4 regions of the Bacteroides hominis genome follow, and region 1 is predicted to be linked to each of the others. Evidence: riboswitches for the same ligand, from Rfam matches in the RefSeq annotation. Region 1 holds a riboswitch; each other region holds the start of a gene.

Region 1 (8,224 bases):
ATTATCCAGGGAGTCGCTTCGCCTTTATCGGGTAAACTGATGCAGCGCATCAATCCCAAAGTCTTTATTGTGTCGGGCATTCTGTTGATGGCCGTCAGTTTCTATATGAACTATTACCTCTCTTTCCTGACCGAAAAGTGGTATATTATGCTGAGTCTCTATTTGCGTGGGTTGGGTATGGGCTTGCTTTTCACTCCGTTGCTGACTCTGTCGTTGGTGAATATCCGTAACAGCGATATGGCACAAGCCTCCAGTATCACCAATATTGTCCGGCAGATGGGAGGAAGTTTTGGGGTGGCCATCTTCAGCCATCTGCTGACGCAGCGTACGGCTTTTCATACACAGCGATACAGCGAAGCCCTGAACTATACAGGAAACGTATACCGCCAGACTATTCACTCTTTAAGCCGCTTCATAGAACATACGGGAGGCAACACACCCGATACCGCCAAGGAAGTGGCAGAAATGCTGGTACTGAAGCGTATCGATCTGGAGGGATATATCAGTGCCATCAACGACGATTTCTTCATTGCCTTTATTGTCACGTTGCTGTGCGTTGTTCCGGTACTGTTTCTCAGGACGAAAAAAAGATAATGTATGTAGTTTCGTACTTACATATAGGTATGAAGTGAATGATTTATCACTTCATTTTATTACTTTTGCCACTTATTCAATAACCGTATCTTAAAAACAACAAAAAACATGCGACAAACAATTGCTTCAAAAACTCCCCGTATCGAGGTTGTAGATGCCTTGCGCGGCTTTGCCGTAATGGCGATCCTGCTGGTTCACAACCTTGAACATTTTATCTTTCCTGTGTATCCCGATGTTGCTTCCCAGCCGGAGTGGCTCAATATTCTCAACGAAGGAGTGTTCAGTGTCACGTTTTCCCTGTTCGCAGGAAAAGCCTATGCCATCTTCGCTCTGCTCTTCGGATTAACGTTCTACATACAATATGCCAATCAACAGAAGAAAGGGAAAGATTTCGGTTACCGTTTTCTCTGGCGTCTGCTCCTGCTGGGTGGTTTTGCTACCTTGAATGCAGCGTTCTTTCCGGCGGGAGATGTCCTGCTGCTGTTTTGTGTGGTCGGTATCTTTCTGTTTATTGTCCGCAAATGGAGTGACCGGGCAGTATTTATCCTGGCTGTCTTCCTGCTGTTGCAGCCCGTGGAGTGGTACCACTACGTGATGAACCTTGTTAATCCGTCCCATTCCTTACCCGATTTAGGAGTAGGGCAGATGTATGCTGAAGTGGCGGACTATACTAAAGAGGGAGATTTCTGGAAGTTCATCTGGGGGAATGTGACCTTGGGGCAGAAGGCGAGCCTGTTTTGGGCGATAGGTGCAGGGCGTTTCCTGCAAACGGCCGGACTGTTTTTGCTGGGAATGCTGATCGGACGGAAACAATTATTTGTCACCTCGGAGAGTACGACCCGTTTTTGGGTAAAAGCACTGATCTGGTGTGCTGTGTTATTCGGTCCTCTCTATCAGTTGAAAGTACAATTGACGGATGCCGGTCAGCCGGACATGATACGCCAGACGGTGGGTGTGGTGATGGATATGTGGCAAAAGTTTGCTTTCACCATTGTGCTGGTTGCTTCGTTCGTATTGTTATACCAAACGGAAAAGTTCAAGAAGCTGACTGCCGACTTGCGCTTTTACGGTAAGATGAGTCTGACGAACTACATCTCCCAGTCCATTGCCGGAGCCATTATCTATTTCCCGTTTGCGCTCTATCTGGCGCCTTATTGCGGGTATGCCGTCAGTTTGCTGATCGGTTTTCTGTTCTTCCTCTTGCAGGTTCGCTTCTGCAAATGGTGGTTGAAAGGACATAAGCAGGGACCGTTGGAAAGCCTTTGGCACAAACTGACCTGGCTTCGTTCGGAATAAACAAAATTCACCACAGGGGACACAGAGGACACAGAACGAGATTCAAGCCGCTGATTATCAATATCAACAATCAGTGGCTATCTGTGTAGTCCTGTGGTGAAAAGGCTTTTAGCACAGCCCTTCTGTTGTATGACACCGTTCTACTTGCCATCCCATTGTTTCCCTTTGCATGGACCATACTTGCAATAGAGTCCTTTCCGTCCTTTTTTCTTTTTCATGTCCTATATCACATTTTCTTAATTAATAATGATGAAAATGTGTGAACAATCTACCTTGAAGCGGTGTTACACTTATTATCCCCATAAATAGGGATTGTTCCGTAAGGGAATACTTCTTATCTTTGCCACAAAACTAAACGGATGAAACAATGCTGTCAGATCATAATGCGATGGTTTTTGCCTGTACTCTTTATATCGTACATGGCAGGTATCACGCTCTTCACCCACTCACATGTAGTGAACGGGGTGACCATTGTCCATTCGCACCCGTTTAAGAAAGATTCTCCCCATAGTCACACCACAGTCGAATTTCAATTGATTCATTTGCTGAACCATGTGGTGACTACCGGAGCCGGTCTCTTCTTTCTATCCCTTCAGTTTATTGCTTGTCTGCTCTATACGCTTTCGTGGCGTCCGGAGAGGGCAGGATACCATTCGTCTGTTACAGGCGTGGTATCGTTGAGAGCGCCGCCTTCAGCCGTATAAAGCATCTCTCTCACTCTTACTGCTTTATTTAGAGAAACTTATTTAGTAATTTTACTATCCAGAAACGAAAATGAAGAAATACATATTTTTCCTCGTTAGCCTGTGCTGTGCCTTGTTGCCGGCTATGGCCGACCAACCGGAACACCCGGAACTGAAAGCTTCCGATGCGAATATCATCGGACATGTACTCGATAAAAAAACGGGTGAACACCTCTCTTATATAACGATTGCTCTGAAAGGAACCACGATTGGCACCGTGACGGATGCCACCGGACACTATTTCCTTAAAAACCTTCCCGAAGGGGATTTCGTCCTCGAAGCCAGTTCGGTTGGTTATAAAACCATCAGCCGCAACGTCACGCTTAAAAAGGGGAAGACGCTTGAAGAAAACTTCGAACTGGAAGAGGATGCCGTAGCCCTCGACGGAGTGGTGGTGTCTGCCAATCGAAGTGTGACCAAACGGAGGTTGGCACCTACGCTGGTCAATGTGGTGGATATGAAGATGTTCGAGAATACGAACTCGCCTACACTCTCGCAAGGACTGAACTTTCAGCCCGGTGTGCGTGTGGAGACGAATTGCCAGAACTGCGGGTTCCAGCAGGTGCGCATCAATGGTCTGGACGGCCCCTATACGCAGATTCTTATCGATTCGCGTCCCATCTTCAGTGCCCTTTCCGGTGTTTATGGTTTGGAGCAGATTCCTGCCAACATGATTGAGCGGGTAGAGGTGATGCGTGGTGGAGGTTCTGCGCTGTTTGGTTCGTCTGCCATTGCCGGAACCATCAATATCATCACTAAAGAGCCGTTACGCAATTCGGGGCAGTTGGCACACACCATTACTTCTATTGGCGGCAGCTCGTCTTTCGACAATAATACCTCGCTGAATGCTTCGCTGGTGACCGACGATCACCGGGCAGGACTCTATGTGTTCGGTCAGAACCGACATCGCGATGCGTATGATCACGACGGGGACGGTTATTCCGAAATGCCTAAACTCAAAAACCAGACAGTAGGTTTCCGTTCGTTCCTGAAAACAAGTACATACTCCAAACTAACGTTTGAGTATCATCACTTGCAGGAGTTCCGCCGTGGCGGCAACATGCTGAACCGTCCGCCTCACGAAGCCGATATTGCCGAGCAGATTCAGCATTCCATCAATGGTGGGGGATTGAAGTTCGACTATTTTGCTCCGAACGAAAAGCACCGCCTGACACTGTATACATCGGCACAGCATACGGACCGCGACAGCTATTACGGTAGTAAAAAGGACCTGAATGCCTATGGAAAGACGACGGACCTGACCTTTATCGGCGGTTCCCAGTATGTGTACAGTTTCGATAAATGCCTCTTTATGCCTGCCGATCTGACTGCCGGGCTGGAATATAACCGGGACAATCTGAAGGATGATATGTGGGGATACAATCGCTATACCAGGCAGACGGTGAATATCGGTAGCGCTTTCTTCCAGAACGAATGGAAAAATGAAAAGTGGAGTATCTTGCTGGGCGGACGTCTGGACAAGCATAATCTGATCAACCATGTCATCTTCAGTCCCCGTGCCAATTTGCGTTTCAATCCTACACAAGACGTCAACCTCCGTCTGAGCTATTCTTCCGGATTCCGTGCCCCCCAGGCTTTTGATGAAGACCTGCATATTGAGAATGTGGGCGGAACGGTGTCTATGATTGAGCGCGCCAAGAATCTCAAAGAAGAGAAGTCGCAGAGTTTCAGTGCTTCGGCGGATATGTATCACCGCTTCGGTGCTTTTCAGGTGAACTTCCTGGTAGAAGGTTTCTATACCAAGCTGTCGGATGTGTTTGTTCTCGAGAACATCGGAGTGCGGGACGGGATTCTGATTAAAGAACGTCGCAATGGTTCGGGAGCGAAAGTGCTGGGACTGTCGATGGAAGGAAAAATGGCTTACCTCTCTTTGTTCCAGTTGCAGGCGGGAGTCACCTTGCAGCAAAGCCGCTATGACGAACCCGAAAAATGGAGTGAAACGGCACCGGCTCAGAAGAAGATTTTCCGTACTCCGAATACCTATGGATATTTCACGGCAACCTATACCCCTGTCAAACCGCTCTCCGTTTCCTTGTCGGGAACCTATACCGGTTCGATGCTGGTGCAGCATATGGCAGGTTATATCAAGAATGACATAGCGGTCAATACGCGCGATTTCTTCGATATGGGAGTTAAGTTGGCCTATGATTTCAAACTTTATAAGACGATAGACCTCCAGTTGAGCGCCGGTGTACAAAATGTGTTCAACGCTTATCAGAACGACTTTGACCAGGGAGTGGAACGTGACTCCGGATATATCTATGGGCCGGCTGCTCCGCGAAGCTATTTTGCCGGAGTAAAGATCAGCTATTAAGCCCGTTGCAATTAGTCTGGAAACCGAGCCTCTGCTTGGTTGAAACGAAGGCTCTGTCCCGGTCGGACGGAGCCTTTGTTCTGTCCGGACAGAGCCTCTGTTTTACTTCGGCAGAGGCTCCGATTGAAAAAAGTATCTCTCTGAACACAAATATCTGATTTATTGTTTTTATATTTGTCGGCAGATTGGTTCGCCAAAGCTTTCCTGCTTCTGGCGATTAAAAGGGAACCGGGTGTGACTCCCGGACAGTCCCGCTGCTGTGAGGCTTTAATACAAACATTCCGATCGGATACTCTTTTGCCACTGGCTCGTGTAAGCCGGGAAGGCGTTCGGAATGGAAGCTAAGTCAGAAGACCTGCCACTCTCGCTGATAAGTCTTGGTTCCTCGTGGGTTAGGAGCAAAGCACAATAGTAACAATCAATATTAAAAACGTAGAGCGTATGGAAAAAGTAGTTCCTCCGTTCAAAGTAGACGTTGCCGGTACTTTTCTTCTGCCTCCTGCATTGAGAGAAGCCCGTGAGCAATATCGAAACGAACAAATCAGCCTGCTTACTTTGCGTGCTGTCGAAGATGCCGAAATACGGAATCTGGTGGACAGACTGAAGGCAGAAGGGCTGAAGGTGGTCACCGACGGCCGTTTCCGCAGTGATGCGTGGCCGCTCGACTTTATGTGCGGATTGGATGGCATCCGATTCCGGGATGACAGAAAGACTTCTGTCGAACTGACCGGCAAGATCGATGTGCATCGTCATCCGGTGCTCGATGATTTTGTTTTTCTTACCGGGGTAACCGGCGGAGATGTAATAGCTAAGCAGGTGCTTCCGGCGCCTTCGCGCCTGCTGGCCGAATTGATGAAGGACGCAAACCGGACGCAACTGGATCTGATTTATCCCGAACTCGAGACATTGCTGGTGGATATTGCACAGGTGTATCAGAAGCTGATTATGGAATTGTATAAATCGGGATGCCGTTATCTGCAACTCGATGACGCAACGCGCACGGTGACAGATAATGCTATTCGTGTCAACAACATGGCTTTGGAAAATCTGCCTGCCGACCTTTACATCGCTTTTCACTCGCCTACCGAAATGCTTTTCTCACTACAGGGCATCAATGCTTTTTTCCTCGACTATGATTCGGAATGTTGTGGCAAAAACCGTTTGCTGTGGTTCATACGGGAAAAGCAATCGGTTTTTGGTTTCGTCCTTTCCCATTATCCCGTAGAGGAAGAGTTGGAAGAACTAAGGGCTAAGATCGACCAGATTGTACGTTATATTCCCTCGCACCGCTTCTCACTCTGCATTCCCAATGCTGAGGTACTACCTTCGGAATCTTATGAAGAGGCTGAGGAGAAGCAATGGCATACGCTGAGAATGGCTGAAATGGTTGCGGGAGAACTTTGGCCCGAAGAGGAATAGAACTTCTTTATAACTATAGTATATTTTCGTGGAACAGATTCGTAAGAGCCTGTTTAGAGGGGCCCGGGCGATGTGATTTCGACCGGGCTTTTTTATACCTTTTTCAGAAAATGATGTATCTTTGAACCCTGAAACAACTATATCCCTGTTTTTACAACTATGATGACACATAAACTACTATTAGCCGCACTGATGGGTTCTGTCTGCATCTCGTGCGGACATCCGCCTCACAAAGGCGGAAGCGAAAAAGAAGCGTTGGGTAAACTCCTCTTCCATGATACTTCGCTCTCTGAACCATCCGGACAGTCGTGCGCCACTTGCCATGCCGTCTCCCGGGGATTTGCCGATGAACAGTCGCGTGCCATATCCGAAGGCGCAGTGCAGGGACTCTTTTCTCAGCGCAATTCCATGTCGGTATGTTATGCCGCTTTTGTGCCTGAGTTACATTATGATGATGAAGATGAAAGCTATGTGGGAGGTCTGTTTTGGGACGGCCGTTCTCCTTCTTTGCGGGATCAGGCGGGTGTTCCTTTGCTGAATCCGGTGGAAATGGGGAATAAGGACAAACAAATGGTGGCCGAAAAGGTGAGACGTACTCCGTATTATGACCGTTTGATACGGATATATGGCGAAACGGGTAATGCCGATTCGCTGTTTGCTTACGTTACGGACGCACTGGCGGCTTATCAGTCATCCAAAGAAATCAATCCTTTTACATCCAAGTACGATGCCTATAAAAAAGGAAATTATCAGCTGACCGCACAGGAAGCGCGTGGAAAGGAGCTTTTCAAGGAGAAAGGGCAATGTGCCGAATGCCATGTCCTGGATCGTGACAAGCGGGCACACCGCACGTTGTTTACCGATCATACTTATGATAATCTGGGTATACCGAAGTTGCCGGATCATCCGCATTATAAGGTGCCGGCAGAATATTTCCTGCTAACTGCCGATTCGGTGGATTTGGGGGCTATTGTCAATGCTGAAAGTGAGAATGGCAAGTATCGTGTGCCTACGTTGCGCAATGTGGAACTCACGGCTCCATATGGACATAACGGTTATTTTAAGACACTTGAGGAGATTGTGCATTTCTATAATGTGCGGGACGTGAGTGATGAATTTCCACCTGCCGAGTATCCTGCTACCGTGAACAAGGATGAATTGGGAAATCTCGGACTGACACAGGAAGAAGAAGCTGACATCGTGGCCTTTATGAAAACGTTGACCGATGGCTACATGAAAGTTCATAGATCAGAAAAACGATAAATCCCCAAAAACGGCCTCAGTACCGGTTTGCCGGGTGAGGCCGCATCATCGTTTATGGTTTCAACAGAACTTTATCGATATACCCTTTTAGTTGCTCTTTGGATAAAGCCCCCATGCTTACTTGGGGCTCTCCCTTCATCGGTACAAACCAGAGGGTGGGAATACTCTGTATGCCGAAAGCCTTTGCCAGTTCCGGTTCTTTGTCTACATCTACTTTATAGATATAAATCTTTCCGGCATACTCTTTGGATAATTCTTCAAGGATCGGAGCGACCATTTTGCAGGGACCGCACCAGTCGGCATAAAAGTCTACGATAGCCGGTTTGTCACCCAGGTATTTCCATTCCTTCGAATGGTTTTCATAGTCGGCCACCTTCTTTAGAAACTCTGCACGGGTCAGGTGGATGGTTCCCGGTTGCGGTTTTTCCGTTTGTACCGTATCTGCGCCGGCAGTTGTCTTGTTCTCGGATGTCCCTTTGCAAGATGCAAAGGCCAGCAATCCTATAAATAGGAAGGGGATAAGAATGCTCTTTTTCATTTTTCTGCTTTTTAATGGTTATTAATGGACGATCTC
Region 2 (8,224 bases), 890 kb from region 1:
CTTTTATAAAACCTAAACCTTTGGACAATTGTTAGTATCTTCGCCCTACATTTTAAATCTGAAATATCGTTTTACCAATTAAAAGAATCCAATGATTATTCGTACCATACTCGATACAGACCTTTACAAATTCACTACCTCGTATGCTTACATTAAACTATTCCCGTATGCGATGGGCACTTTCAGTTTCAAAGACAGGGATGAAACTGAATACAGCGACGAGTTTGTAGAAAGACTGAAAACTGAAATCAGTCGCTTATCGCATGTAGCACTGACTGGAGAAGAACTGGAGTACATGGTGAAGAACTGCCGTTTCCTCCCCAGAGTCTATTGGGAATGGCTCTCTTCTTTCCGTTTCCAACCGGAAAAAATAGAAGTCCGTTTGGACGAAGATCGACACCTCCACATAGAGATCAGTGATTACCTTTATAAGGCAACGCTTTATGAAGTACCTTTACTTGCCATCGTTTCCGAGATAAAGAATCAATCATCCGGCAATATCGCCAGTATGGGAGATATCTTGTGTAAACTATCCGAAAAGGCAGAACTATCCAACAAGCATCAACTGTTTTTCTCTGAATTCGGAACACGAAGACGCTTCTCATTCGACGTGCAGGATCAAGTCATCGGACACCTGAGACAAACAGCCCGCTATTGCATCGGCACCTCCAACTGCCATTTCGCCATGAAATACGGCATGAAACCCATGGGTACACATCCGCATGAATGGTTCATGTTTCATGGAGCACAATTCGGTTATAAACACGCCAATTACATGGCTCTTGAAAATTGGGTAAATGTATACGACGGGGACCTCGGCATCGCCTTGTCCGACACCTATACATCTGCCATCTTTTTAAGCAACCTGAGTCGTAAACAAGCCAAATTGTTTGATGGTGTAAGATGTGACTCAGGCGATGAATTCAGGTTTATCGACCGATTGACTGCCCGTTACAAAGAGTTAGGCATTGACTCGACTACCAAGACAATCGTATTCAGCAATGCACTGGACTTTGACAAAGCACTGGACATTCAGGAGTATTGCCGGGGAAAAATCCGCTGTTCATTCGGTATCGGCACAAATCTGACTAATGATACCGGATTCAAGCCATCAAACATCGTCATGAAGCTATCGCAGTGCAAGATGAACCTGAATCAGGAATGGCGCGAATGCGTGAAGCTATCAGATGACATAGGGAAACATATCGGCAGCCCGGAAGAGGTACGTGCCTGTTTATACGATTTGCGGCTGGAATAAACTCCAACCGCAAATGCATTTTATCATAACAGTGCTTTGATAGCGTCCGTTATCTCTTTATCGGTTTTCTCCATTCCATATCCCTGAATGACTTTTCTAACCACCCGGTCCTGATCTAATATAAAGAAGAAAGGTGCCGCGCCATATGTCCGGTATGACTTGACAATGCCTTCATCACCACATAAGAATCTATAGTTTATCTGGTTCTTATCCGCATAAGTCCGCAGCGAATGAGGTTTGCGTCCCCAGGTTTCTATAGAAACCACTTCAAATTCATCGGCATTGAACTTCTCTTTCAGCCCGTTCAGAAAGGGAATGGATGCATGACAAGCACCGCATCCGATACCGGTCAGATTCACTAAAAGCACTTTACTCTTAAGATTAGATAACGACACCGGATTCTCGTACATATCTTTCAACATCCAGTCGGGAGCTTTCTTCCCTATAAGTTCTCTTGCCGAAAGTTGGGTAGTCTTTCCTTTCTCACCATACTTGCGGATTTCATAGTCTTGGGGCAAATAATCATATAAGTTAAAATCGGCCATTGACAATTGATTCAACACTACATCCGAACATATATTGGCAGAAATCTGATGCGACATTTCCCTGCGGACTTTATAAGGCAAATCATCCGATTTATTAATCCACAGTTCGTAAATCGAGGTCGGGTCCCCCAAGTCAAAAGGAGGCTTCGGTATGTAGTACGCTTTTCCAAAAAATTCAACCTGTCTGTCTTCATGTATCACCAACTTGAAGTAATACGCTTCTCCTAAATCCTTCCATTCGGTTGTGATGCTATCCCCCGTACTCAAAGCATATCCGATGATATTCCGGCTGTAACAGAAAAACGGAGGACCCACCAACCTGAAAGGAAGTTTTCTGGTCGTGAAATCATCGATCATAATCCCTTTATGCTCATGAAAACTTATCATTTTCACTTTTCCATCATAACCAAATTCAAATCGCGTCGTATCTTTGGCGTTAAGAGCCACATAACTTGCACCGATAGTCGAATCAGAAGGATTAGTGTATTCTTTAATAAACCGAAAAGAATTAGTTATAGCAGTCGTATCACCGGGTTGCCAGGACTGAGATTGTTCATGGTAAGAAGCTGATTCTACCTTATCAAGATTACTTAGAACTTTTTTCAAATAAGTTCTCATATCCACATCATTCTTACCACAGACATTCATGACTAATAAGAATGAAATAACAGATAATAAAATGGACTTCATAGTACTTTATATTTTAGACATACACAAATATAGCCAATGAAAGTAGAAATCAACAACCGGCATCTTAACTTTTATACTTAATAATAATATTATAGTATCTACTAACTTTTCATAGAAAGTCAGAGTTTTAAAAGCCTAAAAACAAACAGATGCATATATCTCTATTTTAACATCAAAAAGAAACTATTTTCCCTTTTTGAACAACACACTTTATATTAAAAACCGGTGCAGCAGAAGAATACAACGCATAGATATGACATTTACATACAGAAAGTTGCATCATATTGAGTAAATATGCTATTTCATATAACAAAAGACCTTACTCTTTTCCAAAAAGAAGTAAGTGTTTTCCCGAAAAGAAGTTAGTCTTTTGTTCGGAAGAAGCTAATCTTTTGTCCGAAAGAAGTTAATAACGCAAAAGAAGGCGTAAAATACAAGTTTCCTGAAATTATCGGAGGCTTCAGAAGGGATATGTGTCAACTATCATTTTAAAGGTTCAATCCGACCTACAACGACAGAAGATGTCTAAAAACAAGGATCACCAACCATATGCTTGATAAAAAGGTAAAATCACATCATTTTGATTCTGTCTGATGGGAAAATAAGAGCCTTTTCGGAAGCAGTCGCAAACGAGGCCGGAAAGAAACGAATACAGACCGTATTGAAAATACAGAATGATACTTCATTGTGTATCTGTCAAAATGCAAATTTTCGCCTCAGCCGTTTTCCTTTCCTCTGCTCTTTACCACTCTTACTTCTTCCGCACCAAAAACTGCCTGATCTTCTCCCTGTCTCCTACCACCCAAACCAAATCTCCCAATTGGAAAACTATAGCCTGATTCACCGGAACCAATTCACCCTCTCGTTCAAGGGCTACGACGAGACTATCATATCTTTTTCCTAACCGGGACTGGGCAATGCTTTTGTTCAGAAACGGAAAATCTTCATCTACCGTAAATGAATGAAGCGTCACATCTTGTTTTATGTTCTTTTCATCCGGCAAATCCTGTCTGTTCTCAAGTTCCGTCCGGAACTCTTGCAGCTGTCCGCCTGTTCCGACCACTACTAACTTATCCTGCGGATAAATTCGTTCGGAACTTTGTGGAATGTATATTCTCCGCTCCCCTCTGACAATACTTACTATATTGACACCAAACTCCCGCCTGAAAGGGAGTTCATCCAATGACTGACCGATATAAGACGAATAAGGAGACACCCAAACGGAAGTCAGCTCAACATCTTTGTCATTAAACTCACTGTTAAAACGACTTTTCAGAGGATAACGTTTGCGGGCAGCTTCTTCCCTTCCGTTCAGATTGGTCAGGAAGTGTGTTTCCAGATGCGAATATTGCGTGAGATTCTCCCTGAAAATAAGAATCAATGCCAATACGGCAACGGCTATCACAATGCCTATCCCATAATTGAGGCTGAAGTAACTGATAACGACCCCTGCAATGAAAAAGACGGCAACCGACACACGGAACAAAATCAGCGCGACCAACCGTCCGTGATTGTAATTATCATCATTCCACAACTTAAAAAACACATCCGGGGAATTATACTTATCTGAAACAAGTGCCCACAGGAAAGGTGTCATCAACAGAAGTGTGACCAGACACATCCCTATGTTTACCCATCGCCCGGGAGCATCGAACATCTCGTTTATCGTGGGATAAACGGTTTGCACAGACAATAACCAAATCGCCGTGAGAAGGACACTATAGATAATCACTCTTCCGACAATCGTCTTCAACAACCGCTTCCAATCGCTGTCATGATTGACCGTCTTCTTACCGGAAGCATAGCGATCCAGACTTTTCCTGGTTTTAGGCGGAAGTATTTTATAAAGCCATTCGGCAAACGGATTTGCCAACCGGATGAAATAAGGAGTTGTGAATGTAGTAATCACCGATACCGCAACAATAATCGGAGGGATAAAACTATCCAGTACTTTGAGTGAAGCCCCCAGCCCTGCGATAATGAAAGCGAACTCTCCTATCTGAGCAAGGCTGAATCCTGACTTGACGGAAACCTTCAACGGTTCACCGGATAATAAAACTCCCAATGAAGAAAATATGGATTTACCCACAAGAGTTACCAAAGTAATGATGACCACCGGCCAGGCATACTGCACCAAGACAGCCGGATTGACCAACATACCGACAGAGACAAAGAAAATAGCTCCGAAAAGATCTTTCACCGGCTGGATGATATGTTCTATGTGTTCGGCCTCAACCGTCTCGGCAAGGATAGATCCCATAATGAAAGCACCCAGTGCAGCCGAGAATCCTGTACGGGTAGCCAACACAACCATTCCCAGACAAAGTCCCAGCGAAACGATCAGTAAGGTTTCGTTATTCATCAGCCGTTTTGCTTTTTTCAAAAAGAACGGAAGGATAAATATCCCAATCAGGAACCATAGGATCAGAAAGAAAACAACCTTCAACACACTCATCAACAGCTCTTCACCTACAAACTCCTTACTCACTGCCATTGTAGAAAGGATGACCATCATCAGGATAGCGATCAGATCTTCAACTACCAATGTCCCGAATACAACACCCGTGAAGCGTTGGTTACGTAAGCCGAGATCATCAAACGCTTTGATAATAATCGTTGTTGACGACATGGACAACATACCCCCCAGAAAAATAGAATTCATTGTGCTCCAACCTAACAGATGTCCTACCATATAACCGATCAGCAACATGCTGATAACTTCGGTGGTTGCCGTGATAAAGGCAGCTGACCCAACATTTATTAATTTCTTAAAACTAAACTCCAACCCAAGGGCGAAAAGTAAAAAAACAACTCCTATCTCAGCCCAGATATTGATGTTCTCAATATCACCTACAGTCGGGAAAATCTGCACGTAAGGTCCCGCCAATAATCCGGCGACGATATATCCCAGTACCAAGGGTTGTTTCAACCATTTGAACAAAAGGGTAATGATACTTGCGGACATCAGTATTAGGGCAAGGTCGGCAATTAAGGTAGGTAAGTGTGACATGGCATGTATATTTCGTTAGTAATTCATTCCGTTTATGCTCTTTTATTTGTAAAAAAGAACAATCGACAGTCTATTTGTGTTTCGTCTATATGACATTTATTTTGAAACAAAGCGCCGTTGGTCATTGCACAAAATTGAACTTTTCGTGCAAAAAGTATCCACTCTATCCAATATTTCTCTATATTTATCCCCGAATTGGTTCGGAATCCGTGGTCAACGGACGAAGATTAAAAGGGAATCGGGTGTAAATCCCGGACAGTCCCGCTGCTGTGAAGCTCTATATAACATCTTATCAATAAACCAATTACAAACCACTGACGGAAAAAGAAACGTCGGGAAGGTCCGATAAGATGTAGAGTCAGTCAGAAGACCTGCCATTCAATGAATAAGAGCTTTTTTACCTCGTGGGTTAGGAAAGAAAGCATCGTTGTTAAGCCCCAAATCGTAGAAATACTGTGTTTTCATCGGGTGGACTCATGTCCGCAGGGTGGAAAGCATGAATATGTGTATTCCATTTAATTGAGAAATGAATATGATTAAAAGAATCTTAGTCGCCAACCGCGGCGAAATAGCCGTGAGGGTGATGCGCTCCTGCCGGGAGATGGAAATAACGAGCATTGCCGTTTTCTCGGAAGCGGACCGAACAGCGAAGCATGTGCTCTATGCCGACGAAGCTTACTGCATCGGCCCGGCAGCATCGAAAGAGAGTTATCTGAATATAGAAAAGATTATCGAAGTGGCAAAGTCGTGCCGCGCAGACGCCATCCACCCGGGATACGGGTTCTTGTCCGAAAATGCAACCTTTGCCCGTCGTTGTCGTGAAGAGGGGATCATCTTCATCGGTCCGGACCCGGAAACCATGGAGGCGATGGGAGATAAGATTTCGGCACGTATCAAGATGATAGAAGCCGGTGTACCGGTGGTTCCGGGTACTCAAGAAAACCTGAAGAGCCTTGAAGAAGCGGTAGAACTCTGCAATCAAATCGGCTATCCGGTAATGCTGAAAGCCTCGATGGGAGGTGGTGGAAAGGGTATGCGGCTGATTCATCGTGCAGATGAAGTGGAAGAGGCCTACACAACCGCCAAGAGCGAATCACTTTCGTCATTCGGCGACGACACGGTTTACCTGGAGAAATTTGTAGAAGAACCGCATCACATTGAGTTCCAGATTCTGGGCGACAAGCATGGCAACGTGATTCATCTGTGCGAACGTGAATGTTCGGTGCAACGCCGCAACCAGAAGATTGTGGAAGAGAGCCCTTCGGTGTTCGTCACTCCTGAACTACGCCGGGATATGGGAGAAAAAGCAGTGGCCGCCGCCAAAGCCGTGAACTATGTCGGAGCGGGAACCATCGAATTTCTGGTGGACAAGCACCGCAACTATTACTTCCTGGAAATGAACACGCGCCTGCAAGTGGAACATCCGATTACCGAAGAGGTAGTCGGCGTAGATTTAGTGAAAGAGCAGATTAAAGTGGCCGAAGGACAGGTGTTGCAACTGAAACAGGAAGATATCCAGCAACGCGGACATGCCATCGAATGCCGCATCTGCGCAGAAGATACAGAAATGAACTTCATGCCCAGCCCGGGTGTCATCAAGCAGATTACGGAGCCAAACGGCATCGGGGTGCGCATCGACAGCTATGTATACGAAGGTTACGAGATTCCGATTTATTATGACCCGATGATCGGCAAGCTGATTGTATGGGCAACCACACGCGAATACGCCATCGAACGAATGCGCCGTGTACTCCACGAATATAAGCTGACAGGAGTAAAGAACAACATCAGTTATCTGCGCGCCATCATGGATACTCCCGACTTTGTGGAAGGGCATTACGATACGGGATTCATCAGCAAAAACGGGGAAGTGCTCCAACACTGCATCACCCGTACCAGCGAACGTGCAGAGAACATCGCACTGATCGCCGCTTACATGGATTACCTGATGAACCTGGAGGAGAATAACAGCGGACTGGCTGCGGACAACCGCCCGATCAGCAAATGGAAAGAATTCGGACTGCACAAAGGGGTATTAAGAATATAGAAGAGTATGGAAATACATATAGGGAATCGCGTGGCCGAGATAGAACTGGTCAGCAAAGAAGATAACAAAGTGGTACTCACCATCGACGGAAAAACGTTCGAAGCGGACGTTGTCATGGCAGAGAACGGGAATTGCAACATCCTGATGGACGGACGCAGCTCCAACGCCCAACTGATTCGCAAAGAGAACGGAAAGAGTTACAAAGTGAATACACACTACAGCAGTTTCAATGTCGAGATTGTGGACAGTCAGGCAAAATATCTGCGGATGCGCAAGAAAGGTGAAGAAACACAGAACGACCGCATCATTTCGCCCATGCCGGGCAAGGTAGTGAAAATCCCCGTCAGTGTGGGACAGGAGATGAAAGCCGGAGAAACTGTCATCGTCATCGAAGCGATGAAGATGCAGAGTAACTACAAGGTGACTTCGGACTGCCGGATTAAAGAGATTCTGGTACAGGAAGGTGATAATATCGCCGGAGACCAGACGCTGATAACGTTAGAATAACGAATAATAGAAAGACAATGGAAGAAGTAAATAAAGCCTATGCCACGTTCGAAGAGCGTGACCGTATCGCTTCCCAAGGCGGAGGCGCTGCCAAGATTGAAATACAACATGCGAGCGGAAAGATGACTGCCCGCGAACGCATCGATATGTTACTGGACAAGGGAACA
Region 3 (8,224 bases), 810 kb from region 1:
TTCCATATTTATTATTTAATGTTAGTCAGGATGCACAACTTTCACATTCTTCCACTTCCAGCGATTTACTGCGTACATAGTACACTGTCTTCACTCCGCATTCCCATGCCAACAGATAAAGGTTTAATACCTGTCTCATGGTAAAATCATTGGTGATATACAAATTCAAGCTTTGTGCCTGATCAATATGCAATTGCCGGATACCCGCAGCACGTATGCTCCATGTCTGGTCTATCCGGTAAGCTCCCTTATACAACCAATACGTCTTATCAGACAATGACGGAGCCACTCGCGGAAGCATGGCACCCTTCTTTTCTTCAAGAAAAAAACGTTTCATGACCGGATCTGTTCCGGCAGTTGTTCCGGCAATGATACTAGTGCTGCTGGTAGGAGCAATAGCCAGAAGATAAGCATTTCTCATGCCATCTGCCGCAACCTTGGCCGCCAAATCTTTCCATTGAAGAGAATCATAACCACGTTTCGCAAAATAAGCTCCGGTTTGCCAGTCACTTCCTTCGAAATAAACATATCTTCCTTTTTCCTTAGCAAGCCCGGCACTTGCTTCGATGGCGGCATAATTGATACACTCAAATACTTTATCAATGAAATTAAGATGCTCCACGCTTTCCCAACGGATACCGCGCAATGCAAGTGCGTGATGGTAACCGCTCACCCCTAAACCGATGCTACGGTACCGATGGTTTGTTATCCGGGCAAAAGGGATAGGATAGAAATTCAAATCAATCACATTGTCAAGCGCACGTACTACAACAGCTATTTTTTCTTTCATCTGCCGTTCATCCTCCAATGGAAGATGTCCAAGCGACAAGCTGGCAAGGTTACAAACGACAAAGTCACCGGGACGGACGGTATTGACTACAACCGTATCACCACCTTCCGTACGGACCTCAGTGGAAACAGTTTCAATGGATGACATATTCTGAGCTATTTCCGTACATAGGTTAGAACAATAAATAATCCCCCGATGCGAATTAGGATTAGCCCTGTTCACTGTATCCCGGTTGAATGTGAAAGGCGTCCCTGTCTCTACGGCAGAGCGTAGTATCAACCGGACAATATCTTTGATGTTCAGAACCCGCTTAGAGAGAAGGGGATCGTTTATACAATCCAAGTATTTTTGCTCCCACTCTTCTCCATAATAATCCTCCAGGCAATACCCTTTGACATTCATAATTTCGTTGGGACAGAACAAGTACCATTGCTGATTCAGGTCTTCCTTTGCCATACGCCAGAACAAATCAGGATAGCATACGGCAGGAAAGATATCATGTGCCTTCATCCGGTCGTCTCCATTATTGGTGCGGAGTTGCAGGAATTCGGGCAAATCTTTGTGCCAGACATCCAGATATACTGCTACAGCTCCCTGACGCATACCCAGTTGGTCGACAGCTACGGCAGTGTCATTTACCAGTTTCATCCAGCGTATCACTCCGCCTGCCACTCCCTTAAACCCTCGTATATTTCCTCCTGCCGCACGCACCTTACCAAAATACATTCCCATTCCTCCGCCAAACTTACTGACCATGGCAAAATTATCGATACTGCGATAAATCCCCTCCAGGCTATCGGGCACTGTATCAATAAAACAACTGGATAACTGGTGATAAGGCTTGCGGGCATTGGACAGTGTAGGGGTTGCCATGGTTACTTCTAACCGACTCAGCATATCATAGAACTTCTTTACCCACTGCAATCTATCACACTTTTCGGACATACCCAAATGAAGCGCAATCCCCAAATACATTTCTTGTACCGATTCCATTGGTTCATGTGAGTGCGTACGGATAAGATAACGTTTCGCGAGAAGATCCAATCCCGAATAATTGAAAAGTTTATCACGTTCGGGACACATAAACCCGGCAGCCACTTCTATTTCTCGTGGAGAATAAGCGCTCAGGATATAGTCACCATACAAACCTTCATCCGTCAAATAGCGCAGCTTGTCATAAAAAGAATAAATACCGGCAATTTCTGCCTGTACCTTTAACTTCTGCGTCAACTGAAAATTAAACAAACGGGCAGCAATAAATTCCCAGTCAGGCGCCTCTTGCGTAGTAAGCTCTACGGCAGCCTTAATAAGAGTCGTCAACCTCTCTTCAGCTGTCATATCGGTTTTGCAGAGGTTTACAAACTTCTCTGCCAGTATCACCAAACTATATTCATTGGCAACAAAATCCTTTTGAATATCTTTCAATGTGTCAGCCAACGCTTCAGAACCTATACTGCTGACAATATGGTTAAAAGCTTTTCTCCGTTCCGTACGTTGCCAACGATAAAGTATATAGTTTTTAGCTTCGGCATAAAAGCCATGTTCCATCAAACCACGTTCTACCTCATCTTGAATCTGTTCCACGCTACGGTGTACTTCATCACACAAAAAGAGTTCTACTTCATCTACAATTGTGTAAACGGTTTCGTCCGGTACTTCTCTTCCGGTACTGGCAAAACTCTTCCGTATCGCAACGGCTATCTTTTCTCTATTATATGGTTCCGTTGCCCCATTCCTCTTGATTATTTGCATGAAATGTTCTTGAAATGAATTATTTTATCGTTTCGCACCGTTTCCCTACCCCCCGAGTAGAAACAGCCTTTGATGAATGGCAGGTCTTCTGACTGACTCCTCCTTTCCGATGCCTTCCCACACTTCTCCTCATCTACTTGGGCAATGCAGTGGCAATAAGTTTAGTATCGGTAAGTCTACCGGAGTTTCACAGCAGCGGGACTGTCCGGGATTTACACCCGATTCCCTTTTAATCACTTATGCAGAAAAGCATAAGTGAACCAATTCGCCACAAAATAACGAAAGACTTCAGTAATATACAAATAATTCCGTAGTTAAAAAAAGTTGCCATAAGATGTATTATGCACAGATTATCCATTCTAACTGAGAAGGCAATTAAAGTTCATCTCAGTAGCCGAGATGTATATCTCAGCAGCCAAGATGCACATCTTAGCACGCAAGATATACATCTTAGTGCGCAAGATGGAAAGAATTACGTATACCGTTAATTTGTTTTAGGCTGATTGTCCCTTTTCTTTGTTACTGACTGACATTTTTTCCACTAACTCTGTTATAAGTTGCCTCCTTATTTAATCTTAAGGGTACAAAAAGCTGTCGGATTACTCTTTTTATTATGAACATTACTTTGTCATACCAACCATAGCAGCCACCATTGCGGCAATAGAGGCGATGGAAGTATTCATCCCTGTAACGTCCGCCGCCACAGTTTTTTTCCTGCCCTTTTTGCTTGGCACTATTATTTCACATCCGGGTTCAATTGCATTGCCCATTCTCCTTTTCAGACGAGAAACCATACCATTCATATATATTACATAAACACGCCGCTTCAGTGCCCGGTTTCCAAATCCACCTGCCTGCTCAATGTAATAACTAAGACTGCTCCCCTTCTGATAAAGTATCGTATTAGGATACATCACAGCTCCATTGATTGTTACCGTGCTGACATATTTAGGAACGAAAAGTACATCTCCTTCGCGCAAAACCATATCTTCGTCAGAGCCTGGATTTACCAATGCTTTCTCAAGTTCTATGCCTACCGGATAAGTGGAAGAGGCTTCCAGAGTAACCGGAGATACAGAAGCCTTTTCACTTCCTCTGACCGACAAACGTAGCACATCCTTTTTCTGACGCATTTCATCCGCCGTCATTCTGCGTATCAGACGCGCTCCTTTTACATAAGCTTCTTTCGATAGTCCGCCGGCTCTTGCTATCAGACTACTCAGCCTCTCATTACTTTGGATTAATGTATAATTACCGGTGAAGGCCACTTCGCCTTTAACTGTTACATTGGCCTGTTTACGATATCCCGGACTTCGGCGAATGAAAACGATATCATAGGGTTCCAGTTCAAATCCTTTATCCTCCCCCATCACCAGCCCGTTTTTAAGTTCAACCGTAAAGCTTTTTCCGATAACAGTGGAAGATGATATACTTTTAGGATCTCTAATCCGCCGCGAGACATCGATCCGGACCATAGAAGCAGATTCCAGCAATCCTCCCGCTTTTACAATCAAATCCTGTATGGACGTATTTTTAACATAAGGGAAATCTCCCGGATTCCTTATATCACCATAGATAGATAAAGTACCTTCTTTCTCAATGTCTTTCACACTCGAGATATAAAGAACATCATTTTTCTGTAAACGTAGGTCGGAGACTGCGCCAGCCATCATTCTTTTCAAATCGACCGGGATCATTTCATGTGTTAGGTCTTCATGCTCACGTCTCAACAAAGCCCTGTTGAGAAAAGCATCTCCCCGAAGTCCTTCTGCTCTGCTGATCAACTGCCTGACAGTTCCCGTGATACTATCGTCCAATTGATATACGCCGGCACGGTACACAGCACCACGAACTTCAACTTTGTTTGAGAAACGTTGCAATACCGCCTCAACAGACAATTCATCACCGTCGGTCAAAACAAAAGATTGGTAATCATCCTGCCCTACATTGTATATCTGTTTCTCTTTCCCATTCAGACGAAACAGACGTATCGCGTCCCGGTAAGCATCTCCCGTGAAACCTCCCGCATAGCTGAGCAGAGTTGTTATGGTTTCTCCTTTTTTCATTTCATACGCCATCGGACGTTTGACTTTTCCGGAAATACTAACCAAATTCTCATAAGGAGGAATCAAAATGACATCGCCTTCCGATAAACGGATGTCGTCCGTCAACTTTCCTTTCATAATGTAATCATATACATCAATGCAAGCGACCTCTTTTCCACCTCTCACAACACGAATATCACGTAAACTTCCAATACCACTGACCCCACCGGCACGATACAAGGCATGGAATACCGATGCAAATGCCGACAAGCGGTAAGTACCCGGTACCTGTACTTCACCCATGACATTGATCATGATGGTACGGATTCCCCCTAATGATAACTTGATATGAACCGATTTTCCGGAAATAGCGGCATAAATCTTACTGAATTCACGTCTTAAGCTCCGTTCGGCATCCTGTATACTCATTCCATCCAGAAAGATGGGACCTATACCTGCCACGTGAATAGTACCTTCAGGAGAAATAATTTCTCTGACTGTATTTTCGGAAGTGCCCCACACATCGATAATCAATTCGTCTCCGGACCCTAACACATAATTTTCAGGGGTAGGGATATCCAGATTAGGTTCAAAAGATAAATTCCGGTCAGTAAATATATTGCGTCCAAAAACTGTAACCTGCTTACCACGGATTATAAAATCCTCTTTTCTATGTTGCCTTGCCCTGCTCCCGCCCGCCAATAGAATGAACAGGGCAAATAACAATGCTCCCTTATCATTCACCCTGCCGGATATCTTATCAATCAGACAGCTTACTTTTTTTGTGACGCAAGAAAGCGACTGACAAGAAAAACCCACAGCAACGGTTTGCAACAATATTTCTATACTCATAAAACACAGTTATTAATTAATCATGTAGATTCTAACACAAATAATGAATCCCATAAATTAACACAATCCACATCCATATTTCACTTCTGATAAGGAAGCAGAAACTTGAAACCTCTCCCCCGCAACATGACTTCAGACTCACGCACTTCTTCTACAAACAACCGATGTATCCCTTCTGTTATTTGCGGTTTTTGGGATTCATAACGAAGAATATTCAGATCAACAGAATCACCCTGTATGGGGTTCACAATGGGAGCTAATTTTATATAAGAACTACTATAAGTCACTCCTCCCCCTCCATAAGGACGGGCGCTGTTTGCAATCCACGTACCTACTCCTTTTCTTTTGACTACCATTTTATTATTCAAAATCAAATAATATGAACTTGCATTGGTACTATACCAACCCGAAGTCTCCAGTTCTCCTTCCGGTCTCACTTTAATATGGATGATTTTCTTCTCTTTTGCATCTTCAGAAATAGCGATAACTTGGGCTTCTCCCTCATATTTGGGATTTATCTCAAGCATCCCGGTAGAGCCGTCCCATTTGATATCCATGATATCCGCCGGGTCGTTCTCTTCCAATTTGGTCAGTTCCCCTCCTCCGAAGATACTTACGTATTTACTTTTAAATCCGGGAAGGAACTGAACCGTTGAATGGCTCACTTCCAAGTCGGGAAAGACCACGCTGATTTTCAGCCTTGCACGCTTGTCATGCGAAATGATAGTGGCAAACGTTTCACCTTCCAACAGACCTTTTACCTTAAGCGTGTCCATACTTATATAGGCAGTAGCTATCTGTGCGTTTTCTACGTTAACTATATATTTCCCGTTTCCGCCTGAGAGAAGGAGTCTTTTTCCCGTTTGTTTATTCAACAACAATTCTTCGACACTCTTCTCTTTTCCTATCCGGATATCGGGAAGTTCTTCTTTTTGTTTTTCACATGCAAAAAAGCAAATAAGGCAAAAAATGATACACAATTGGGTTATTACATTCTTTATCATTGGTTTATTTCCTATTTAATTGTATTTTTATTCTTGAATCTTTTCTACACCCAGTTGGGGATATAAAATCTCCCATTCACGACCTTCTCCCTCATCAATATAGATTTCCAGTCGAAACTGTTTGTAAAATCCTTCAAACTCAGGGAACTCTAAAGTATCATCTTTGGGGTTAACTGTCATTCCGTTCAATTTATAAGAGATTCTCGCATCAGGATTGGCCAGTTCATTATAATAGAGCTTTAGGAAACGCCCCTTGCAACTCCCGTCAGGAGTGATAGTACGCAGGTAAGGAATCCGATCTTCAGAGTTTTCTGCTTTACTCATTCCTTCCGTCACTCCTTTTCGTTCGGCATATGGTGAAAACTCGTTACCCTTTACTGCTCTTACTTTAACGTGGTGCTCACTTCCCGGTTTAAGTTTTGTCTTCATATATGAATTTCCGGATGTGGTTGTTTCGGTTTTGCCATCAAACATAACTTCCCATCGCATTTCTTCATCTATGACTTTATTCCAAGAGATCTCCATTTCGCTCTGATACGCTTTTATACTCAGATTGCGGGGAGCTTTCGGGACGGAAGATATGTCCGGTCCGGTCCCTTTGGGCACCATCGACATATCGTCGAACAGCATATAGCCCTCCTGATAAACCCGAAGTGTTTTTATGCCCATCCCCATACTATAAACATTCTTCGGAATTGTTACGACACCCTCCGCTTTTTTCCATTCATCTTTAACTGTTCTTACCGAAAGTATTTTCTCTCTACTTTTTACCCTTCCATCATCATACCACAATAAAGTTACTGCTATTTCAGTGTTTTTTATATTCGTTTTGTACCAGAAAGAGAATGCATATTGTTTTCCCCCTTCTACCGGTGTAGGTTGAGCCAAATAGATAGATCCTCCGTTGAGCCATATCTTAAGTGCATATGTACCCGGACTCTCGGGACGCCTCTCCTGTACTTGTTCCGGACTAAAGTCGCTTGCTATACGCCAGCCAATGGGCTGTCCCCCATCTCTCCACTCTTCATATCCTCCATTGGGAATGATATTTTCTTTTTGAGCTTTGACTTGGATTGTTGCCGACATGAATATAATTATCGGTAAAAGCAGTTTATGTATCTTTCTCATTTTTCTCCTTATTTTTTAATGTCTTCCAATGAAACTCCAAATATTTTTCCAATGCGAGTTGCCAAATTATATAACGCCCCTTCGGTTTGCTCTCTTCCCAATAAGCGCTCTTTATCCCATAAACCATCATTCTTCTCCAGTTCATGCAATAAGTTTCCGGTTTCTTCGTTTGTAATGAATGGCTTTCCTTGCGTATTACGTGCAAATTGTGCAGCATAGATCAACCCGTAAGCTTGGGAGAGCAGGCGGAATGCACGTCTGGGATTCTCTTTTAGATTGGCAAATGTATTAGGGCCGACAAGCAGATTCATAGCTCTTGCGGCAACCACCCGCGAAAGCTCTTGTCTGATGGTATCGGCCTGTAGCCTCATTTCATCATATCGGGAAGTCTCCATAAAGGTCCGTCCTTTTACAAATGAGCGGAAGATGCGTAAGTGACAGTCTTTTAGGGCAGGTAAGCCATCGGCCTGAGCCAATGTTTTCCAGAAGCTGTAATATCCATAAGCCAGATCCCAATGATGCTCTAACTCTGTATAGTTATGACCGGGTAAGAGTTGTGTCAGGTCGTTTCGGATAAGTATCTCGTTATTTCCCAATATTTCCTCAGCCAGATGTATATTCAATATTTTGTCCAGATATATCGCCCCCATAAC
Region 4 (8,224 bases), 210 kb from region 1:
AGGTAGTGTCAAAAATAAGTGCCGTCGACGCACATAAGGACGCAACAAAAGCGGAAACAATAAAAATGATATAATGATTTATTTTCTTCTTCTGCATCTGTTGCTTCAGGAAAAGTCCCGTGATAGTAGCCGAAAAGACAATGCTCATAGAAATGATATCACCACCAAACAACTTACAGAATGAAGCATTGGCGAATCCAACCAGCAGAAGCACAAACAACGGATCTATTTTCGGTGCCGATATAATTTTATTGAACTTGTCCGCCATCTCGTGTAAAGGCAGATGTTTGTCATAAACCTCCCAACTCAAAGCACTCAATTCAGAGTTGTGTTCAAAACTGATCGGATGGGCAGGAATATCAATTACTTCGTTACAAGCCTCACGCGTTTCGTTATCAATAATGGTCAGGATAATGTTTTTATGAAAAACACTCAACTTCACATCCACCCCATAGGCTTCTCCGATACGCTTCGAGTTACGGATGACACGTGAGGTGTGCACACCTGCTCCCATCAGATGGGCCGAATATCCGGCAATGAACTTGGATATGGAAATCAAAGATTCATTTGTAGTCATAATGCTCACTTTTTTAAATCGGGCGCAAAAGTACAAAAAAGATAGGAAAGAGAGACATGATGCAACCTTTCATTTTATCCAAATCTTGTTTCGCACCGCTTTCCTGCTTCCATTCAGCATCTTCCATCATTGACATTTTGACATTCTGTCATCTTGTATTTTCTATGTGGCTTGTAGCGCATTTTTCGGAGTCTGTCCCAGGCCTCTCCGGAAAAAGCGCCGTATTTACAATTCTCCAAAAACAAAAGAACATTCGTGAACATATCTTCCAAGCAAATTAAAATATATCCACTGCATTTTGTAGCATAAAGCATATAAATAACTGATATTACAATCCAAACGATTAATCCGGCCGAGCATCGAGACGGAGTCAACCAGCATAAGAAACAGAGCTTTTAGTGCCTCTTTTTAGAGTGTTGACCTCACCCGGATACAATGTTAACTTCCTCTGAACGCAATGTTAACTTCCTCCGAATACGATGTTAACTTCATATAAAGACAATATTAACTTCCTAAAGGCAAGAAATCGATCATCTCTGATCATCCAAAGTATATTTAATCACAAAACAGTCCGGATATCGTATACTAATGCCATATTTATGCGGACTACTTTTCTATTTCACACATATAGAATTCTTCCCTTGTTTTAAAAACAGAGTAAATCCCTTCTTTCTGCTACAAATAAGCAGTAAACCACGTCCTTTTGACTAAAAGACATCCGCCTTTCCCAATATAAAAGGCTTCACTTCTCCGATATACCTATAAATAAGTATATTCTTTAATTTATTTCTATATAAACTAATAAATGTATATCTTTGCTCCCGCTTAGGTGATGCAGTCGAAGCATTCCGTTCGATGCATAAAAGGGAATCCGGTGAGAATCCGGAACAGTGCCCGCTACTGTGATGCCCATATACTCCGCATTCTGTTCAAAGGAGGAAAGGAAAGCATTTCTACACATACCACTGTCGATGCCGGAAGGCAAGGCGGGAAGGTTGCTTTCTAAAAAAGGGATAGTCAGGAAACCTGCCGAGCAGACATAGATAACAGTGCCGTCCCGGGGTCAGGAAGGCCGTTTATTAACACATTATTCAAAAACATCAATGGACAAAAGATGCTTACTGACCATTCTCTTGGGAGGATGTGCAGCGGTGGGTGCGTTTGCACAGCAACACGCAACAGGCAAAGACAAAGAGATGACTGTGGACCTGAACCCTGTAGTTGTGACAGGTACCGGTACACACCAAAGACTGAAAAACACACCGGCTCCGGTGGAAGTAGTAACTGCCAACGAAATAAAGAAAGCCGGTATCACAGACTTTCAGCAGGCAATGACCATGCTCGTTCCTTCCCTTTCATTCTCTACCAATTCAATGGGTTCTTACCTGATGATGAACGGCCTCTCCAACAAATATGTACTCATCTTGATTAATGGCCGAAAACTGATAGGGGACACAGCGAACAATATCGACCTCTCACGCATCGACATGAGCCGCGTGAAACGCATCGAGGTGCTTGACGGCGCAGGTTCATCACTTTATGGTTCTGATGCCATTGCAGGTGTAATCAACATCATCACCAATGAACCGAAAGAACTGATGCAGGTAACTTCTACCACCCGATATGAAGATCACCGCCAACTGACACAAATGGTAAATGCGGACATCGCTACTGAAAAGTTCGGTTCGTATACCTCCTATAAACATGAACAAAGCGCAGGGTGGAGAAACAGTGACTTAGCATACGTAACAGATAGTAAAACAGGAGCAGTATCAACTATTCCCACCGTATCGCCTACATCCAATGGCTTCCACTCCAATTTAGTAAATCAAAAGTTCACTTTCCAACCGACTGAGAAGTTCTCTTTCTATGCTAATGGAGGTTACTACTGGAAATTAACAGATCGCCCTGTATACGATAAAAGTATCGATGGAGGTTCAAAATATGACCTGCATTACGAATCGTATAACTTCGGTGTAGGCGGACGCTATAAAATCAATAAACGGTCTTCTATCCAACTCGACCTGATAAACGACAATTATATGCAGAACTACAAGTACCTGGTTGATGACACTAAAAAAAATATTGCAATTGGTGATTATACAAAAACAAAACGGCAGCACTTCTATGATGCCGAACTGAAAGGTATCTTCAACTTTGCGAAAGACAACATGACGGTATTCGGAGTAGACTACCGTTCGGAAAGCCTGGACCGTCCCAGTGCTAATGTTGATAAAGCAATCTATACGGCCTCTGCTTATGCACAACACGAAATTAAATTATGGAACTGCCTCAAAGGTATTGCCGGTGTGCGTTACGATTATCACGAACTTGCCGGGGGACGTTTCACTCCAAAAGTAGCTCTGATGTATTCCGTGGGGGCTTTCAATATCCGTGGTACATACTCTACCGGTTACCGTGCTCCTGGTTTGGATGAATTATATTATTATCTCGTAAAATCAGGAGGAAATACCATTACCCAAGGTAACAAAGACCTGAAAGCAGAACACAGTAACTACTACTCCATCAATCTGGAATATAACACGAACCGTCTGAATGTATCTGTTACGGGCTATCTGAATTACATTAATGGTATGATTAACGCAACCACCAGTCCCCTCAAAGACTTACCCAATGGTGAAGAACTTCGTGCAAAAGCTCAGAAAGACTTCAACCTGACAGATGCCGAAGCCAAAAAACTCTCCAATTACAAACTCTACGGCAATCTCGACAAGGGTGTTATCCGTGGCTTTGAAATAAATGCAGCAAGCAACCTCGGTGCAGGCTTCAGCCTGAATGGAAACTATGCTTTCGCTTATGCACGTGGTAAAAGTGTGGACGGTGTGTGGGGTAACATCGAACGCTCGGTACGCCATACAGGAACCGTAGCGGGGAATTACAGCCATTCCTGGGATGACTATCTGCTGAACATCAACATCAACGGACGTTTCCAGAGCAAACGCTTCCATCCGGGACACAGCTATGGTGACGCTCCGGGTTATGGGGTGTGGAACCTGAACGTGAAACATTCACTGACAGGATTCGAACACCTGGGACTGGACTTCGGCATGGGGCTCGACAACATTTTCAACAAACGTGATACCCGTCCCAATGGCGTTAACTACGCACTTCTTTCTCCGGGACGTATGGCATATGTAAGTTTAACTCTCCGATTCAAGAAATAACCAATGAAAACATCTATTCTCTCTTTACTCTTGTTAGTTTCCCTCTTCTGCTCCGCGCACGAAGGGGGAAACTTCGTGGCCTCCGATATGCTGGCCACCATGCAACCGGGCGATAAAGCCGCCCTTCTTATGGTACACTTCGGTACTACATACGATGACACCCGTACCAAAACAATCGATGCCATCAATGCCAAAGCCAAAGAAGCATTCCCACAACTGGAAATGCGCGAGGCTTATACTTCACGTATTGTCATGCGCCGCCTCAAAGCTCGCGGCATTGAGAAACCCAGTCCACTGGAAGCACTGTTGAAACTTCTCGGAGATGGCTATACACATGTCATTGTGCAGAGTACTAACATTATAGAAGGTGTTGAGATGGAGTCGTTGAGACGTGACGTAGCCTCAGTAGCGCCATTCTTTAAAGAGATCGGGGTAGGTAACCCGCTTCTTTATTCGGTAGAAGACGCTGAGGCTGTGGTGGATATCCTGGGCAACAGCAAGCCGGAAAAAGGCAGTGTGGTCCTTGTCGGACATGGCACTTATACCCCAAGTACAGCTACTTATGCCATGATCGACTATATGCTGAAAGCCAAAGGATTGAAAAACTTTCATGTAGGTACCATCGAAGGTTACCCTACATTCGACACCATGCTTCAGCAACTGAAGGATAACAAAACCAAGCAAGTGACATTGGTTCCCTTTATGTTTGTAGCAGGTGACCATGCCAACAACGACATTGCCGTCGACTGGAAAGAAGCTCTTGAAAAGGAAGGCTTGAAAGTAGATGTACGTATGCAGGGATTGGGTGAAATACCCGCTATCCAACAACTGTTTATCGACCATGCCCGGTTTATGCTGAAGCACAAAATGGTGGACATTATGAAGAAAAAAGCCAAATATGCAAAAGAAAAAGACGAATGAAAAGAGTGATATTAATGGCAATAGGCAGTGCACTATTGCTCCCCTCGCAGGCACAGCTGCAAAACAAAAAATATACCAACTTCAATGATTCTATATTCTCAATCAACGAAGTAGTAGTGGCAACCAACTACAGACGAAAGACCGATGCCCTGAAACTGGATGTTCCCGCCAAGTTCATTCCTATTTCAACCAATTCAATCACTTCCGGAATGCTTGAGAAACGAAACATCCGGGACATACAGGAAGCTGCCCGTTTCCTCCCAGGTGTACGCTTCCGCACCTCCTACGGAGCCTTTACGCAGTTCTCCATCCGCGGGTTCGATAATTCCGTGATTATGGTGGACGGAGTGCGTGACGAACGTTCATCCATCGACAATTCCTATCCGTTTATGGACCTGTCTTCCGTTGAAAGTATCGAATTGCTGAAAGGTCCGGCTTCGGTACTTTACGGACAGTCCGCCGTAGGTGGCGTTCTCAACATTGTCCGTAAAGCTCCCGTAAGCAAACAAAGCGTATACGCACGTCTCGCTTATGGCAGTTATTATAACAAACAGGCTACAATGGCGTTAGGCGGCAAACTGGTAGGTCCCCTAAACTATCGTGCAAGCGTCAACTGGCAAGATCAGGAAGGATGGAGAAGTAATGCTACCAAACGTCTTTCCGGATACCTGGCCCTTGGCGGACATCTGACTGAAAGCGACGAACTGGACATCCGTATCGGCACCAACCACGATTTCTATCCGACCGAGATCGGTTTACCTCCCACAATGTCTTATGATATACTCTCAGCCACAGACGGCAGCAAATACCTGAGCAAAGGAGATGCCCTGCCCGGACTGAACAAAAAAGCCCGCTACAACAGTGAATCGGACTTTATGTACAACCGTGGTTTCAACGTATCCGTCCTGTATAAACACACCTTCAGCGAAGCGTTCAAGCTGATGGACAAACTCTCTTATACGTATGACGATATTGATTACTTCGGTACTGAGTCATTGGACTATCTGACAAGTGACAGCCCTATCTATGATCATTATTACATGACCAAAGACAAGCAAGGTAACGACACCAAAAAGTATATCTGTCTGGATTCCATCTATTACAGTTATCCGCTACGCTTCTCACATATCGCTAAAACTGTGAACAACCAACTGGAAGCAAGCGGTAAGTTCTATACCGGAGACGTTGTGCACAACTATCTGGGCGGTTACTCTTTTGTATCCCTGATGCGTGACTCTTACATGGCTTATGGTGGCGGAAGTACCGGAGCTACCGGCCCCGGAACCACAGGACACGGTTCGGTATATAATCCACACAGCATTGGCTGGATGGAAGCGCCTTTCAGATTTGTCACCGCACAGAAAACATTCACCCACGGATTTTACCTGCAAGACCTGGTGGAGTTCAGTGATAAACTGAAAATGATGCTGGCAGGACGTTATGACTTGTTCATGTACAAGACCGCCAACCTGAACACCAGCGACGGAGGACGCCATTATGACAAACCGGATGACGATGCATATAACAAAATCACCAACGGTGCCTTTACGTTCCGTGCCGGATTGGTGTATCTGCCTATTGACAAAGTGTCCATTTATGGTTCATACGGTACTTACTTCAAACCTATCCGCGCATTTTATGACGCTAATACCATTTACATTGATAAAGATGGTAAAGAGTTTATTCCGATAAATGGTAAAGAGGTATTCAAGCCGGAGAAAGGTTTCCAGGTAGAAGTGGGAGCACGATACGAGATCACACGTACGTTGCAGGCTAACGTAAGCTTGTTCTATATTAATAAAGATAATATCCGCCAGACTCTTGCAAACAAAGGAGACATTGCCAATGGTGTAGAACTGGACAAAAAAGTTGTAGGGCAAGTGGGTAGAATGGATTCCAAAGGATTCGATATTGATATTACCTGGAGTCCTATTTACAACCTGTCTATGAGTGCCGGATACGGATACACCGACGCCAAAGTGCGTGACCTGGCCAACAACCCTTATATGCAGACAAACGCAAGCGAAGGCAAGCAGTATGCTTATATCCCTAAAAATACCTTCTACGCTTTCGGTGCCTATACGGTTTCAAAAGGTATGCTGAAAGGTTTGGGAGTGAATCTCTCTACCAGTTTCCAGGACAAAGTGTACCGCAACTCAGACAATACAAGTTCGTTCGATGCTTACTGGCTGACCGACCTCGGTCTCTCTTACACATTAAAGAGCAATGTACGTCTGGGAGTCAACGTCAACAATCTGTTCAACAAGGAATACTGCAACCAGGCACTTGGCAATCAATTGATACCAAGCATGCCACGTAATTTCATGCTTTCTGCGTCTTATACTTTATAATGATGATCACGAAATTGATGTATACCATTCACAGGGTACTGGGCACACTGCTCAGTATCCTGTTTTTAGTTTGGTTCCTATCAGCTTTTGTCATGATGTACCACGGATTTCCACGTGCATCTCAAGCTGAAAAATTAGAGAAACTGGAACCCCTGTCTCCTTCACTGCCTTCTGTCGGCGAAATCACTTCCCGACTGCCCGAAGGTGAAAAAGTGAAAGGAATCCGGATAGACCGATACCTCGGACAGACCGTCTTCCACATCCGCACGGACAAAGGTGACCATAATCTGCCCGCTGACTCTGCTCAGGTACTACCATCTGTAGACGGATCCCGTATTCGCCGGACAGCGTCCCTATGGTGCAGTGCGCCGGTGGAGCGGATAGATACGCTGAACCGGCTCGACCAATGGATTCCGTTCGGTAACCTGAAGAAGGAGTTTCCCATTTATAAGTTCCATTTTGCCGATGCGGAGAGACACCAGTTATACATCGGCTCACAAAGTGAAGAAGTATTGCAGTTCACCACCCGTAACGAACGTTTCTGGGCATGGCTGGGGGCTATTCCACATTGGGTTTACTTCACCTGGCTCCGGCAAGATGCCGCTTTATGGAGCGTCACGGTGATCTGGCTGTCGGGCATTGGCTGCCTGATGACGATTGCAGGACTGTGGGTAGGTATCGACATCTGGCGCCGCTCACGCAAACAGGGAAAAAGTTTCTCTCCCTATCGCAAAAAATGGTATCACTGGCATTATGTGACGGGAATCGTTTTCGGTCTCTTCGTGCTGACATTCTGTTTCAGCGGAATGATGTCGCTGGCAGAAGTTCCGTCCTGGATCAGCAAACCGGTATTGGATAAAAACCCCACACGCGAAATAAAGAAAGGAGCACCGAGGTTAGAGCAGTATGTGCTGGATTACCGCCGGATATTAACCGAATATCCCGACGTACGCCAGATAGAATGGAGTAATTTCCGCTCGCAACCTTACTATATAGTAAAACGAAGTGAAGGAGATCTATATATCGATGCATCGGACTCCCTGTCGCGCCCGCTGAAACTGGACGAAAAGCAGATAACGGATGCCGTGAGAGCCATACATGGTGACAGTGCCCGGCTACATGCAGCACTGATCAACGAATTTGAAACCTACTACAGGGATATGACCCGGATGTACCGTGACCGCAGTCTG

The links. Region 1 has a riboswitch for cobalamin ahead of R3O62_RS17155 (methionine synthase). Riboswitches for the same ligand answer to the same signal wherever they lie in the genome.
Region 2: another riboswitch for cobalamin. It lies ahead of accC (acetyl-CoA carboxylase biotin carboxylase subunit); the one in region 1 lies ahead of R3O62_RS17155 (methionine synthase).
Region 3: another riboswitch for cobalamin. It lies ahead of R3O62_RS13610 (ribonucleoside-diphosphate reductase subunit alpha); the one in region 1 lies ahead of R3O62_RS17155 (methionine synthase).
Region 4: another riboswitch for cobalamin. It lies ahead of R3O62_RS16245 (TonB-dependent receptor plug domain-containing protein); the one in region 1 lies ahead of R3O62_RS17155 (methionine synthase).

Annotation. Positions count from the first base shown of each region.
Region 1 is NZ_CP178829.1:4,070,100-4,078,323, reverse strand. It holds gene R3O62_RS17175 (DHA2 family efflux MFS transporter permease subunit) at 1-594, shown strand, start outside; gene R3O62_RS17170 (DUF418 domain-containing protein) at 703-1,890, shown strand; gene R3O62_RS17165 (hypothetical protein) at 2,274-2,594, shown strand; gene R3O62_RS17160 (TonB-dependent receptor) at 2,665-4,968, shown strand; cobalamin riboswitch at 5,138-5,346, shown strand; gene R3O62_RS17155 (methionine synthase) at 5,410-6,387, shown strand; gene R3O62_RS17150 (cytochrome-c peroxidase) at 6,547-7,650, shown strand; gene trxA (thioredoxin) at 7,703-8,188, opposite strand; gene R3O62_RS17140 (TQO small subunit DoxD) at 8,210-8,224, opposite strand, start outside.
Region 2 is NZ_CP178829.1:4,957,101-4,965,324, forward strand. It holds gene pncB (nicotinate phosphoribosyltransferase) at 92-1,258, shown strand; gene R3O62_RS20875 (peroxiredoxin family protein) at 1,282-2,493, opposite strand; gene R3O62_RS20880 (cation:proton antiporter) at 3,245-5,503, opposite strand; cobalamin riboswitch at 5,683-5,897, shown strand; gene accC (acetyl-CoA carboxylase biotin carboxylase subunit) at 6,036-7,550, shown strand; gene R3O62_RS20890 (acetyl-CoA carboxylase biotin carboxyl carrier protein subunit) at 7,557-8,057, shown strand; gene R3O62_RS20895 (acyl-CoA carboxylase subunit beta) at 8,075-8,224, shown strand, end outside.
Region 3 is NZ_CP178829.1:3,261,312-3,269,535, reverse strand. It holds gene R3O62_RS13615 (ribonucleotide-diphosphate reductase subunit beta) at 1-6, opposite strand, end outside; gene R3O62_RS13610 (ribonucleoside-diphosphate reductase subunit alpha) at 26-2,542, opposite strand; cobalamin riboswitch at 2,603-2,822, opposite strand; gene R3O62_RS13605 (SLBB domain-containing protein) at 3,163-5,439, opposite strand; gene R3O62_RS13600 (hypothetical protein) at 5,520-6,443, opposite strand; gene R3O62_RS13595 (fibronectin type III domain-containing protein) at 6,471-7,571, opposite strand; gene R3O62_RS13590 (DUF4856 domain-containing protein) at 7,580-8,224, opposite strand, start outside.
Region 4 is NZ_CP178829.1:3,857,898-3,866,121, forward strand. It holds gene R3O62_RS16240 (threonine/serine exporter family protein) at 1-577, opposite strand, end outside; cobalamin riboswitch at 1,388-1,626, shown strand; gene R3O62_RS16245 (TonB-dependent receptor plug domain-containing protein) at 1,681-3,762, shown strand; gene R3O62_RS16250 (sirohydrochlorin cobaltochelatase) at 3,766-4,683, shown strand; gene R3O62_RS16255 (TonB-dependent receptor) at 4,680-7,034, shown strand; gene R3O62_RS16260 (PepSY-associated TM helix domain-containing protein) at 7,034-8,224, shown strand, end outside.